Regions from separate parts of the Sphingopyxis sp. QXT-31 genome, predicted to be linked through region 1. Evidence: predicted binding sites of a transcription regulator. Region 1 holds the regulator's gene; the other holds the start of a gene.

Region 1 (5,606 bases):
CACCTTGCTCGTCGGCGAAAGCGGCATCGCCACCCACGCCGACTGCCAGCGCCTGTCGGCGAGCGGCGTGAAAACCTTCCTCGTCGGCGAAAGCCTGATGCGGCAGGCCGACGTGACCGCAGCGACGAAGGCGTTGCTGCAGGACCGCAGCTGATTAGGGCGGTCAGCCGGCAGTCAGCCTCCGGCGCAGATCCCGCATCAAAACATCCCGAGGCTATGCAGCCATTGCTCGACCTGCCCTGGCCATTCGGTGGTGATCGGATCGGCGGTCGGCCGCATCCCGAAGGCGTGACCGCCCTTCGCGTACAGACGCATATCGACCGGCACCCCCGCGTCGTTCAGGGCCAGCGCATAGGCCATCGCCTGCCGGATATCGTCGACGGGATCGTCCATGGCGTGGATGATCAACGTCGGCGGCGCCTTCGCGCTGATCTCGACCCATGGTTGTAGTTCCAGGCTGTTCCCCCCCTTGCTGTTATCCAGCATGCGCGCGGTATAGGCGATGATGGCAAAGTCGGGCCGCGGGGATTGGCCGTCTGCCGCGTCGGCCGGCGGATAGGTGCGCTCCTCGGTGTTGCTCATATTCGCCGCGAGATACGCGCCAGCCGAAAAACCGATGACGCCGATCTTGTTCGGCTCGACGCCGTAGGTCGCGGCCCGCTCCCGCAACAGCCCCATCGCGCGCTGGGCGTCTTCCAGACCCAGGAGGATCTTCGGTCGCTGCTGTTTCCCCTTTTCCTTCGGCCACACTTGCGGCGTCCGGTATTTCAGCAGGGCGCAGGTCATACCCTGCCGAACGACCCACTCGCAAATCTCGGTGCCTTCCAGATCGGTCGCCACTGCGTGGAATCCGCCGCCTGGCAACACCAGCATCGTCGTGCCTCTATTGCGCCCTTTCGGCCGATAGATCGTCATCGTCGGCCGCGTGACATAGCTGGCCCAATGCCACGGCCTGCCGCCGACCAGGGGGGAGCCATTGCCGGTTGCTTCGGGATGATCGCCGGTATCCGGCTTTGCGAGCGGGACGTGCGCAGGCCATAGCGGCACCTGTATGCCGTCGGCTGTCGGTTGCCACACGCCCTCCTTTTCGACTTTCGGAATGTCGATCCTGGCGGGCACCCCGCCGGTCTTGCCCGCCTGCGCACCAGCCGGTCCGGTCAGACAGCTCGCAATCAGGAGCGAGGGAATGACGAAGCGCAAGCGTGACAAACTCATCTCCTGTTTCGAAAGGCGCAAACCGCTGGTCGCACGGTCGAGACTATCCTCGTTGCGGATGCCCGGGCAACGGCCGTCTGCGATTTCTCCACAAGCATGTGGGTCCAATAGTGTGGATGAAGGCGAGGAGGTTGCCGCGGGGCCACGTGCATCCATTCCCCTTGCCTTTCGCTCCCCGCCTTGCTTCGCTCCCCGGCATGACGCTCAAACCGACTCATCTCGACGACAGCGGCGCCGCGCATATGGTCGATGTCGGCGCCAAGCCCGCGACGCAGCGCCGCGCCGTCGCCGCCGGGCGCATCACCATGTCGCCCGAAGCGCTCGAAGCGATCCGCAGCGGCAACGCGCCCAAGGGCGACGTCCTCTCGACCGCGCGTATCGCGGGCATCATGGCCGCCAAGCGCACGTCGGACCTCATCCCGCTCTGCCACCCGCTCGCGCTGAGCAAGGTCGGCGTCGGCTTCGAATGGCTGGGCGACGGGATCGCGGTCACTGCCACCGCCGCGACCACCGGTCCCACCGGGGTCGAGATGGAGGCGCTCACCGCCGCCTCGGTCGCTTTGCTCACGCTCTACGACATGGCCAAGGCGCTCGATCGTGCGATGGTGATCGGCGACATCCGCCTGCTCGAAAAAAGCGGCGGCCGCTCGGGCAACTGGTCCGCAGCATGAGCAAGCTGCTCCCGGTCGAGGAAGCCCAAGCGCGCCTGCTCGCGCTTCGCGCGCCGCTCGCACCGGAAAAAGTCGCTTTTTCCGAAGCGCTTGGCCGCTATCTTTCAGAAGACGTCGTCGCGCGACGCGACCAGCCCGCCGCGCCGCTCTCGGCGATGGACGGTTATGCGATCCGCCACGCCGACCTGCCCGGCCCCTGGGCCGTCGCCGGGGAAGTCGCCGCAGGCGCCATCGCCGCCGCGCCGCTCGGGCCCGGCGAAGCGGTGCGCATCTTCACCGGCGCGCCGCTGCCCGAGGGCGCCGATACCATCCTCATCCAGGAAGATGTCGCGGTCCAGGGCACCACGCTGACGCTGACGGACCCCGGCCCGACGCTCTCCGGCCAGCATGTCCGCGACCGCGCGAGCGATTTTGCCAACGGCGCGACGCTCGTCGCCGCGGGCAGCCGCCTGACCCCCGGTGCGATCGCCGCCGCGATCATGGGCGGCGGAGCACAGCTTGTCGTCGGGGGCCGCCCGCGCGTCGCGATCCTCACCACCGGCGACGAACTGGTCCAGCCGGGCCGCGCGCTCGCCCCCGGCCAGATCCCCGACAGCAACGGCACGATGCTCGGCGCGATGCTCACTGCCGAGCCCGCAGTCGTCGGCCTGCCGCTCCACATCCGCGACGACCGCGATACTTTATCCAAGGTTCTGAAGGATTTGGCGCGACGTCACGACGTCATCGTCACCATCGGCGGCGCCTCGGTCGGCGACCACGACCATGTCCGCGGCGCGCTCGACGATGCCGGCGGCACGCTCGATTTCTGGAAGATCGCGATGCGCCCCGGCAAGCCGCTGATCGCCGGAACGCTCGGCGACGCGCTGCTGCTCGGCCTGCCGGGCAACCCGTCGTCGGCCTTCGTCACCGCGACGCTCTTCCTGATCCCGCTCGTCCGCCATCTCGCGGGCGCCGCCGCGCCGCTCCCCGATATCCGCCACGCGCCGCTGCTCGCCGCCCTCGGCCCCGGGGGCAAGCGTCGCGACTATCTGCGCGCGCGGCTCCAGGACGGCGGCCTCGCGGTCTTCGAAAGTCAGGACAGCGGCCGCACTTTCCCGCTCGCTGCCGCGACCGCGCTCGTCCTGCGCGAGATCGACGCCGCACCGCGCGCCGCCGGAAACATGGCCGCCTATATCGACATCGCTTGACAAGTTCGCATCTGTTCCATTATCGTTCTCCTTATGTCCGAAACCGGCATCATGGAGAACGCCCGATGTTGACCGCCAAGCAGCATGAACTGCTCCACTTCATCCAGCAAAAGCTCGACGCGAGTGGCATCTCGCCCTCGTTCGAGGAGATGAAGGAAGCGCTGGGTCTCAAGTCCAAGTCGGGAATTCACCGCCTCATCAGCGCATTGGAGGAGCGCGGTTTCCTGCGCCGGCTCCCCAATCGTGCCCGCGCACTGGAAGTGGTCAAGCTTCCCGAAGGTGGCAAGGCTCCTGTGCGGGGCGATAGCGACAATGTCGTGCCCCTGCGCAAGCCCGCCCCCGCCATACGCCCGATCGCCGCAAACGACATCGTCGAGGTCCCGCTGCACGGCAAGATCGCCGCCGGCGTGCCGATCGAGGCGTTCGAAGAGCATAATAATCTCGCTGTCCCCGCCGCGCTGCTCGGCGCGGGCGAACATTATGCGCTCGAGGTCTCGGGCGACTCGATGGTCGAGGCGGGCATCTTCGACGGCGACTATGCGCTGATCCAGAAGGTCAGCACCGCGCGCGAGGGCGACATCGTCGTCGCGCTCGTCGACGGACAGGACGCGACGCTCAAATATTTCCGCCGCGAGGGCAAGATGATCCGCCTCGACCCCGCGAACAGCGCCTATGAGCCGCAGCGCTACGAGGCCGAGCGCGTCATGGTGCAGGGGAAATTGTCGGGATTGCTTCGTCGTTACCACTGACCTGCGGCGGGCGGCGCCACGGATGTTCGTCGCCCGCACGTAGACTGGCCGCTGCGCGCGGCGGTTCGCCCAGATAAAGCGCGAGCCCGCCGGTCTGCCCCAGACTGTCGCGGTCGATCGTCAGCCAGCGCCCGACGCATTCGCGCGGCAGCCAGCGATCGCTGATCACGACATCGGCCGCCGCGCACGCCGCGGCCATCTCGCTCCCCTCGATCCGGTCGCGCCCGCGCGCCGCGAGGATCGTCCGCCCACGCTGCGTCCAGCGGCAGAAGTCGCGGTTGCATATCACATGGTCGAGCTCGGCGAGCGCCCCCAGCGGCGCGTCGATCCCCGCCGCCTCGGCCACCGAATCGCGCACATAATCGCCCGCGCGGTCACGCAGCAGCGCATAGCTGCCATCGGGAAGCGCCGCCGCGACATGCTTGCCGTCGCTCGTCACCAGCAGGTCGGGGCGCGGCTGGACGAAGAGCACCGCCATGCCCGCGAGCAACGGCACCGCGCCCCAGCGCCGCCAGCCGGTCTGCCACAACAGCAGCCACAGCCCCCCAAACACCGCGAGCCCGAAGCCCCAGGGCGGAAACACCGGCAGCGTCGCGACCGCCCCCGGTGCATCGGCGACGCTGTGCGCCAGCCAGATCAGCAGCTTCAGCGCCTGCTCGGCTACCCACCAGAAGGGCGCACCGAGCCCCACAGCGTCGAACAGCAAGGCCAGCGCCTCGGCGGGCATGATCACGAAAGTGGTCAGCGGGATCGCGACGACATTGGCGAGCGCGCCGTAAAGTCCCGCCTTGTGGAAGTGGAACAGCGCGATCGGCGCCAGCGCGACCTCGACCACCAGCCCGGTGATCACCAGCCCCACGATCCCGCGCCCCAGCCGCCGCGGCCAGCCCTCCTCGCGCCGCGCCATGAACCGCTGCATCCAGCGCCCCTCGTGCAGCGCGACGATCGCAGTGATCGCCGCGAAGCTCAGCTGGAAGCTCGGCCCCGCCAGCGCCTCGGGCCGCCACAGCAGCACGATCAGCGCCCCCGCCGCGACCAGCCGCAAGGTCAGCGCCTCACGCCCGAGCAGGATCGCCACCAGCACCAGCAGCGCCGCGATAAACGAACGCAAGGTCGGCACCTCGGCTCCCGCGAGCAAGGTATAACCGCCCCCCACCAACGCCGCGCAGGCAGCAGCGAGCGGCAGCAAATAACCGCCGAGCGCGAGCCGACGGCTCAAGCCCAACAGCCGCATCGCGAGCAGCATCGCAAATGTGACCACGGCCGTCACATGCAGCCCGCTGATCGACAGCAGATGCGCGAGCCCGCTCCGTCGCATCGCTTCCTCGTCGGCGGGGTCGATCGCGCCGCGGTCGCCCGCGACCAGCGCCGCGGCGATGCCGCCCGGCGATCCGTCGATCTGCTTATGGATATGGCTGCTCAGCCGCGCGCGCAGCGTCTGCTCGCCCTGTCCCGCCCCCGGCGCACGGCGTATCTCGCCCATCACGGTTCCTACCGCGCCCAGCCGATCGAACCAGGCGCGCTGGGCAAAATCATAGCCGCCGGGCAGGCTCGCCGCCGGCGGCGGCATCAGCCGCACGCGCAGCCCGACCGCCTCGCCCGGCGCGATCCCGTCGCCTTGCACCCCGTCGGCGGTCAGCCGCACCCGCGGCGGCAGGTCGGGGCGGCCGTGCGGACGCAGGATCAGCCGCACCTGGCCCTTCGCCGGTAGCGGCTCGACACTCTCGACCACCCCTGAAAATTGCGTCACCACGGGCGCCGCGAGCACCGGCGCTTCGACCCAC
Region 2 (5,606 bases), 1.6 Mb from region 1:
ATGCGGAACTCAGACGCCGGGATCAGGCAGCGGCGCTTCGGAAAGACGCGGCCTTCGGAGCGGACGAAGCGGAAATTGACGCCGTCCGAGAAACGCGGATCGCTTCCCCAGACCGCCTCGACCATTTCGACCTCATTTTCATCCTCGGGATTGCGCCTTATGAGCGCACGTCGTCCGCCGTCCGGGGCATCGGGATCGAAAGGGGTTGGCGCTATTCCCATACGTGGAACATAATGGGAACGAAGATGAGTCGCAAGGGCCAGGGAACTTCTGCGAATGTGCAATGATTACAGGCTGGAAGTCGACATCGCCTCGATCGCCGAGGATTTCGACGACCTCCAGATCAAGATCAAGATGCCCGAGGGCGCGCCGAACGTCCCGGCGCGCGAGGATGTGCGAATCACCGACATGGCCCCGATCGTGAAGGCGAGTGACGGCGATGCGGTCGGCGAGCTCGTCAACCGGCGCTGGAGCTGGCCGGGGCAAGGGAGCAAGCCCGTCTACAATATCCGCTCCGAAGGGCGCGATCTTGGCGCGCAGCGCTGCCTCGTCCTCTGCGACGGCTTCTATGAATTCACCGATCCGACCGACAAATCGCAAAAGCGCCTCGATAAGTGGCTCTTCACGATGAAGGATCATCGCTGGTTCTGCATGGCGGGGATCTGGCGCGATGCCTTTGTCGGCGAAGCCTTCAGCCTGCTCACGATGGACGCCGGTCCCGATATCGCACCCTATCATCATCGCCAGATCATTCCGCTGCCGCGCGATCGTTGGGCGGACTGGCTCGATCCGCGCGTGCCCGCGGCTGATATTCTGCAATGGCTTCCCGAAGGCAGCCTCGAGGTTCGCCAGGTCTATGGCAAACCGCCGGCGCAGGGAGCGCTTGCCTTATGAGCGACCATGACGGGCTCGATCGCTTCGTCGAGGCGCAGGCGGAGATTTATCCGCGGGCTCTCGGCGAGATCGGCCGTGGCCAGAAGCGCTCGCACTGGATGTGGTTCATCTTCCCGCAGCTCGCCGGGCTCGGGCGAAGCGCCATGGCGCAGCATTATGCGATCGCCGATCTGGGTGAGGCCCGCGCCTATCTCGCGCACCCGCTCCTCGGTGCCCGCTATTCCGAATGCGTCGCGGCGCTCCAGGATGTCGCGCTGAGCGATCCCGTCGCGGTCTTCGGCGAGGTCGACGCGGTGAAGCTGCGCTCGTCGCTCACCTTGTTCGAGGCGGCGAGCGATCGCCCCTTGTTCGCGGCGGCGCTCGATCGCTGGTTCGGCGGGGTCCGCGACGAGCGGACGCTGGCGCGATTGGCGCGCGCCGCCGATCGCTAGGCCGCCGGGTCCGAAGCTTTGGGGGTCAGGATCAATGTCCGGCCTTCGACGCGCCAAGACTTCAGCTGCGAGAGGAAGTTCATGCCGAGGACGTCGGTGTCGCCGAGTCCCGGCGAAATGACGATTTTCAGCTTTCGCGCCTCGATGCCGCCGATTCGGAGCCGGTCGACGGTGCCCGCGTCGGCGCGCACGGTGCCGTTCGCGGTTTTCATGAGCAGAGGCACGAGCGTCGCATCGGCCTTAACGCCCCCGGCCGCAGCGGTCGCCTCGGACAGCGCGGTGACCGTGGCGCCGCTGTCGACCAGCATTCGCCGCTTTGTGCCATTGAGTTCGACCTCGGCCCAGAAATGCCCGTCGCGGCTCATCGGAATGCGGACCTCGTTGCCGACGACCTCCTGCGTGTCGAGACCGAGGTTAGCGGTGATTCGCGACAGATTGGGATCGAAGGGCGCCTGCTGAAGCACGAGGAAAATGCCGAAGGCGAGGAGCGCAAAGGAGAAAAGCGCGCGAAGGACGCGGCCGACATAGGGAATCTTGAACAGGATGACGAGAATCAGCGCGGCGCCGACGGCGTAGATCGCGAGTTCGTTCCAGGGAAGATCGGTGGTGATCGGCATGAATTTATCCGCCCGATTATAGCGGCGAAGGTGTCGCGTCACTGAATGATCCACAGTGGGCCGCCGCAGGTCGCTTGACGTCCGTTCCGACAGGGTAGAACATATAGGGAACATTTGAGTCGAACCGGATATGACCGCACCGCCTTTCACGCAGCCCCGGCCAAGCGCCGAGGAGCTTCAATCGCTTCGCGAGGCGGTGGCGCGCGCCCAGTCAGTACGCGGGCCGGTGCTGCCGTTCGGCGTTGGCCCGCTCGACCATCTTCTCAGCGGCGGCGGGCTCGATGGCGCGGGCCTCCATGAGGTTGCGGCCGCCTCTGCGAGCTGGAGCGACGACGCGGCGGCGACCTTGTTTGCTGCCGGGATCGCCGCGCGCTTCGCGGCGCCGGGCCTGTCGGCGCTCTGGGCGCTGACCCGCTTCGATCTTTATGCCCCCGGGCTTGAACAGGCCGGGCTCGGGCCTGAGCGGGTGCTTTATGCGCAGGGGAAGACCGACAAGGAACTGCTTGCGATGTGCGAGGACGCGCTTCGCGACGGGGCACTCGCCTGCGTGGTGGCCGAAGTGAAGGCGGCCGACCAGACCGCGACGCGCCGGCTGCAGCTCGCGGCCTCCGAAGGCAAGACGCCGATGCTGCTCTATCGCCGCTACCGGCGTTACGGCCAATGCCCGCTCACCGATCTCTCGCTGGCCTGCACGCGCTGGCGGATCGGGAGCCTTGCCTCGTCGCCGCTTACGATGCCCGGCGTCGGGCGCGGGCGCTGGTCGGTCGAGCTTGTCCGCCAGCGCGGCGGGCCGCCTTTTTCCCTCGAACTGGAGGCGTGCGATGACCAGGGTCGCCTCGCTCTTCCTGCCGCAACTCGCGATCGAGCGATTGCGGCGGGCGGCGTCGATCTCGCGCTCGGGCACGCCGCCTGAGTTCGCGCGGCTCGAACCGCGCTTGCCCGAGCCCATCGACGATAACCCCGGAGCCTGTTCAGTGCCGCGCGGCGGCGGCTGGCGACCGGGCGCGCGCTGGGCCCAGGAAAACTCGGCGCATGCACGGCCCGACCGGGCCGCTATCGATGCGCTGCCAGCACACCAGCGGCCGCCGATGCGCGAGCTGGGACGGCGAAGCGAAGCGGCTGCGCCGGTCTTTCGCATGGCACGCAGCGACGACGGGAGCGCGGCGACAGGCAGCGCGCTTCCGATAGCTATTCCGTGGGGCGCCCGCCCGACGATCCTCGTCGCGCGCTCCGGCCAGCGCGATATCGTCACTGCCGCTTGCCCTCTGGCGCTCGATCTCGGCCTCGCGCCCGGCCTGGCGGCAGCGCATGCACGAGCGCTCGTGACCGATCTGGACGTGCTCGATGCTGCTCCCGAGGCCGATGCGGCGTGGCTTGACCGCCTGGCTCTCCATGCGGTTCGGCACTGGACGCCGACTGCGGCGGTGTCGGGAAGCGACGGGCTCTGGCTCGACCTCACCGGCACCACCCACCTCTTCGGCGGCGAGGCGCGCTTCGCCTCGCGGCTTGTGTCGTTCCTGCGCCGCCTCGGTTTCACCGCGCGCGTCGCGATCGCCGGAACCCCCGGCGCCGCGCACGCGCTCGCGCGCTTTGGCGGCGCGGCGACTTTGGTTTTGCCGGAAAGGGAGGAAGGGGAGGCGCTTGCGCCGTTGCCGCTTCGCGCGCTCCGGCTCGCGCCGGAGGCGCTGGCGGCGGCAGCGCGCTTCGGGATCGAGCGGATCGTAGACCTTTATCCCATGCCGCGCGGGCCGCTCGCGCGCCGGCTCGGGCGCGGCGCGGTCGAGCGGCTCGACCAGGCGCGCGGGCATGTGCCCGAGCCAATCGTGCCCGTCGTGCCGTTCGAGATGCCTTTCGTATCGAGGCGGCTCGTCGAGCCGATCGCGACGGCCGAGGCAATCGAGCAGGTGATCGCCGATCTCGTCGGCGATCTTGTCGCCGATCTGCACGAACGCGGCCTTGGCGTGCGCACGGCGGTGCTCAGCTGCGAGCGCGTCGATGCGCGCGAGCAGCGCGTCGCGGTCGGGACGGCGCGGGCGACGCGCGACACTAAGCATCTGCTACGCCTCTTCAAGCTCCGCATCGACCGGATCGAGCCCGGGCTAGGGATCGAGGCGATGGCGCTCGCCGCGCCGCAGGTCGATGCGCTGACGCCCGAGGCGATCGGCGCGGGGCTCACGGACGAGCCGCGGACGCCCGATATTGCGCCGCTCGTCGACCAGCTTGCGGGCCGCGCGGGCGAGGCAGCGCTGTTTCGCCTCTCGGCTATCGAAAGCGACGTGCCCGAGCGCGCGATCGGCCGTGCCGGCCCGCTCGCAACGCCGGACGGCTGGCCGGCCTGGGTCCGGCCCATCCGTATGCTCGCGCGGCCCGAGGCCCTGTCGGGCGTCGTCGCGCTGCTCCCCGACCATCCGCCGCGCCGCTTCGCGTGGCGCGGGCGGAGCTACCGCGTCGTCGCGGGCGACGGACCCGAACGCATCCATGGCGAATGGTGGCGGCGCGCGGGCGAGATGTGGGCGGTCCGCGACTATTTCCGGGTGGAGGCGGAGAGCGGCGAGCGCTTCTGGCTGTTCCGCCGCGGCGACGCACAAGAGGGAAATACCGGCGATTTGAGCTGGTACATGCACGGCGTGTTCGGATGACGACCTATGTCGAGCTCCAGACGACCAGCCATTTCTCCTTCCTGCGGGGGGCTTCGGCGCCCGAGGAGATGTTCGCAGCGGCGGCTTTGCTCGGTCATTCGGCGCTCGGGCTCTGCGACCGCGGCAGCGTCGCCGGCATGGTCCGCGGTCTCTCGGGGCAGGAGGCGACGGGAGTCCGGCTCATCCCGGGATCGCGGATCGATCTTCGCGACGGCCGTTCGCTCTTGCTCTATCCCAAGGATCGCGCCGCCTGGTCACGGCTGACCCGGCTGCTGACGCTAGGCAAGGCGCGCGGCGGGAAAGGCAATTGCTGGCTCGACTGGACCGATGTCGCGGCATGGGCCGAAGGGCTGGTTGCCATCCTGCTTCCCGATGCCGCCGGCGAGCGGACGCGCTTCGACCTTGGCGAACTGCGGGATGTTTTCGGCAGCGATGCCTATCTGGCGCTTGCGCTCCGGCGGCGCCCCGGCGATTTCGCGCGGCTGCGCGCGCTCGACGCGCTAGCCCGCGAAGCGCGCATACGCTGTGTGGCGTGCGGAGACATTCTCTATCATGCCCCCGAGCGCCGGCCGCTGCAGGATGTGCTGACCGCGATCCGCGAAAAGACGACCGTCGACGCGCTCGGCTTCAAGCGCGAACGCTTCATGGATCGCGCTATGAAGTCGCCCGCCGAGATGGAAAGGCGCTTCGCGCTCTTTCCTGACGCGATCCAGGCGACCGCCGACATCGCCGCGGCCTGCCGCTTCGACCTCGCCGAGATCCGCTACCAATATCCCTATGAGGAAGTGATGGCGGGGCGGAGCGCGCAGGAGGCGCTCGCCGCGCTCACCGAGGAAGGCGCGGTTCGTATGTTTCCGGGCGGCGTGCCGCCTGCCTATCGGAGACAGATCGATCATGAGCTGCGGCTGATCGGCGAGCTTGGCTACGCACCCTATTTCCTGACCGTCAACTCGATCGTCGCCGAGAGCCGGCGGCGCGGGATCCTGTGCCAGGGTCGAGGGAGCGCGGCGAACAGCTGCGTCTGC

The links. Region 1 encodes LexA, which represses DNA repair genes until DNA is damaged. Its sites were predicted from a motif close to GTTCCNCNCTTGTTCT; they were not measured.
Region 2: a site for LexA is predicted at 2,039-2,054, ahead of BWQ93_RS15475 (ImuA family protein). Genes of this name have one in related genera too.

Annotation. Positions count from the first base shown of each region.
Region 1 covers NZ_CP019449.1:1,589,082-1,594,687, forward strand. Annotated here, with positions in the region: gene trpC (indole-3-glycerol phosphate synthase TrpC) at 1-154, shown strand, start outside; gene BWQ93_RS07730 (alpha/beta hydrolase) at 199-1,215, opposite strand; gene moaC (cyclic pyranopterin monophosphate synthase MoaC) at 1,413-1,886, shown strand; gene BWQ93_RS07740 (molybdopterin molybdotransferase MoeA) at 1,883-3,073, shown strand; gene lexA (transcriptional repressor LexA) at 3,139-3,822, shown strand; gene BWQ93_RS07750 (ComEC/Rec2 family competence protein) at 3,776-5,606, opposite strand, start outside.
Region 2 covers NZ_CP019449.1:3,221,873-3,227,478, reverse strand. Annotated here, with positions in the region: gene BWQ93_RS15495 (SOS response-associated peptidase family protein) at 1-125, opposite strand, end outside; gene BWQ93_RS15490 (SOS response-associated peptidase) at 277-894, shown strand; gene BWQ93_RS15485 (DUF1810 domain-containing protein) at 891-1,325, shown strand; gene BWQ93_RS15480 (retropepsin-like aspartic protease family protein) at 1,322-1,942, opposite strand; gene BWQ93_RS15475 (ImuA family protein) at 2,073-2,855, shown strand; gene BWQ93_RS15470 (DUF6504 family protein) at 2,764-4,581, shown strand; gene BWQ93_RS15465 (error-prone DNA polymerase) at 4,578-5,606, shown strand, end outside.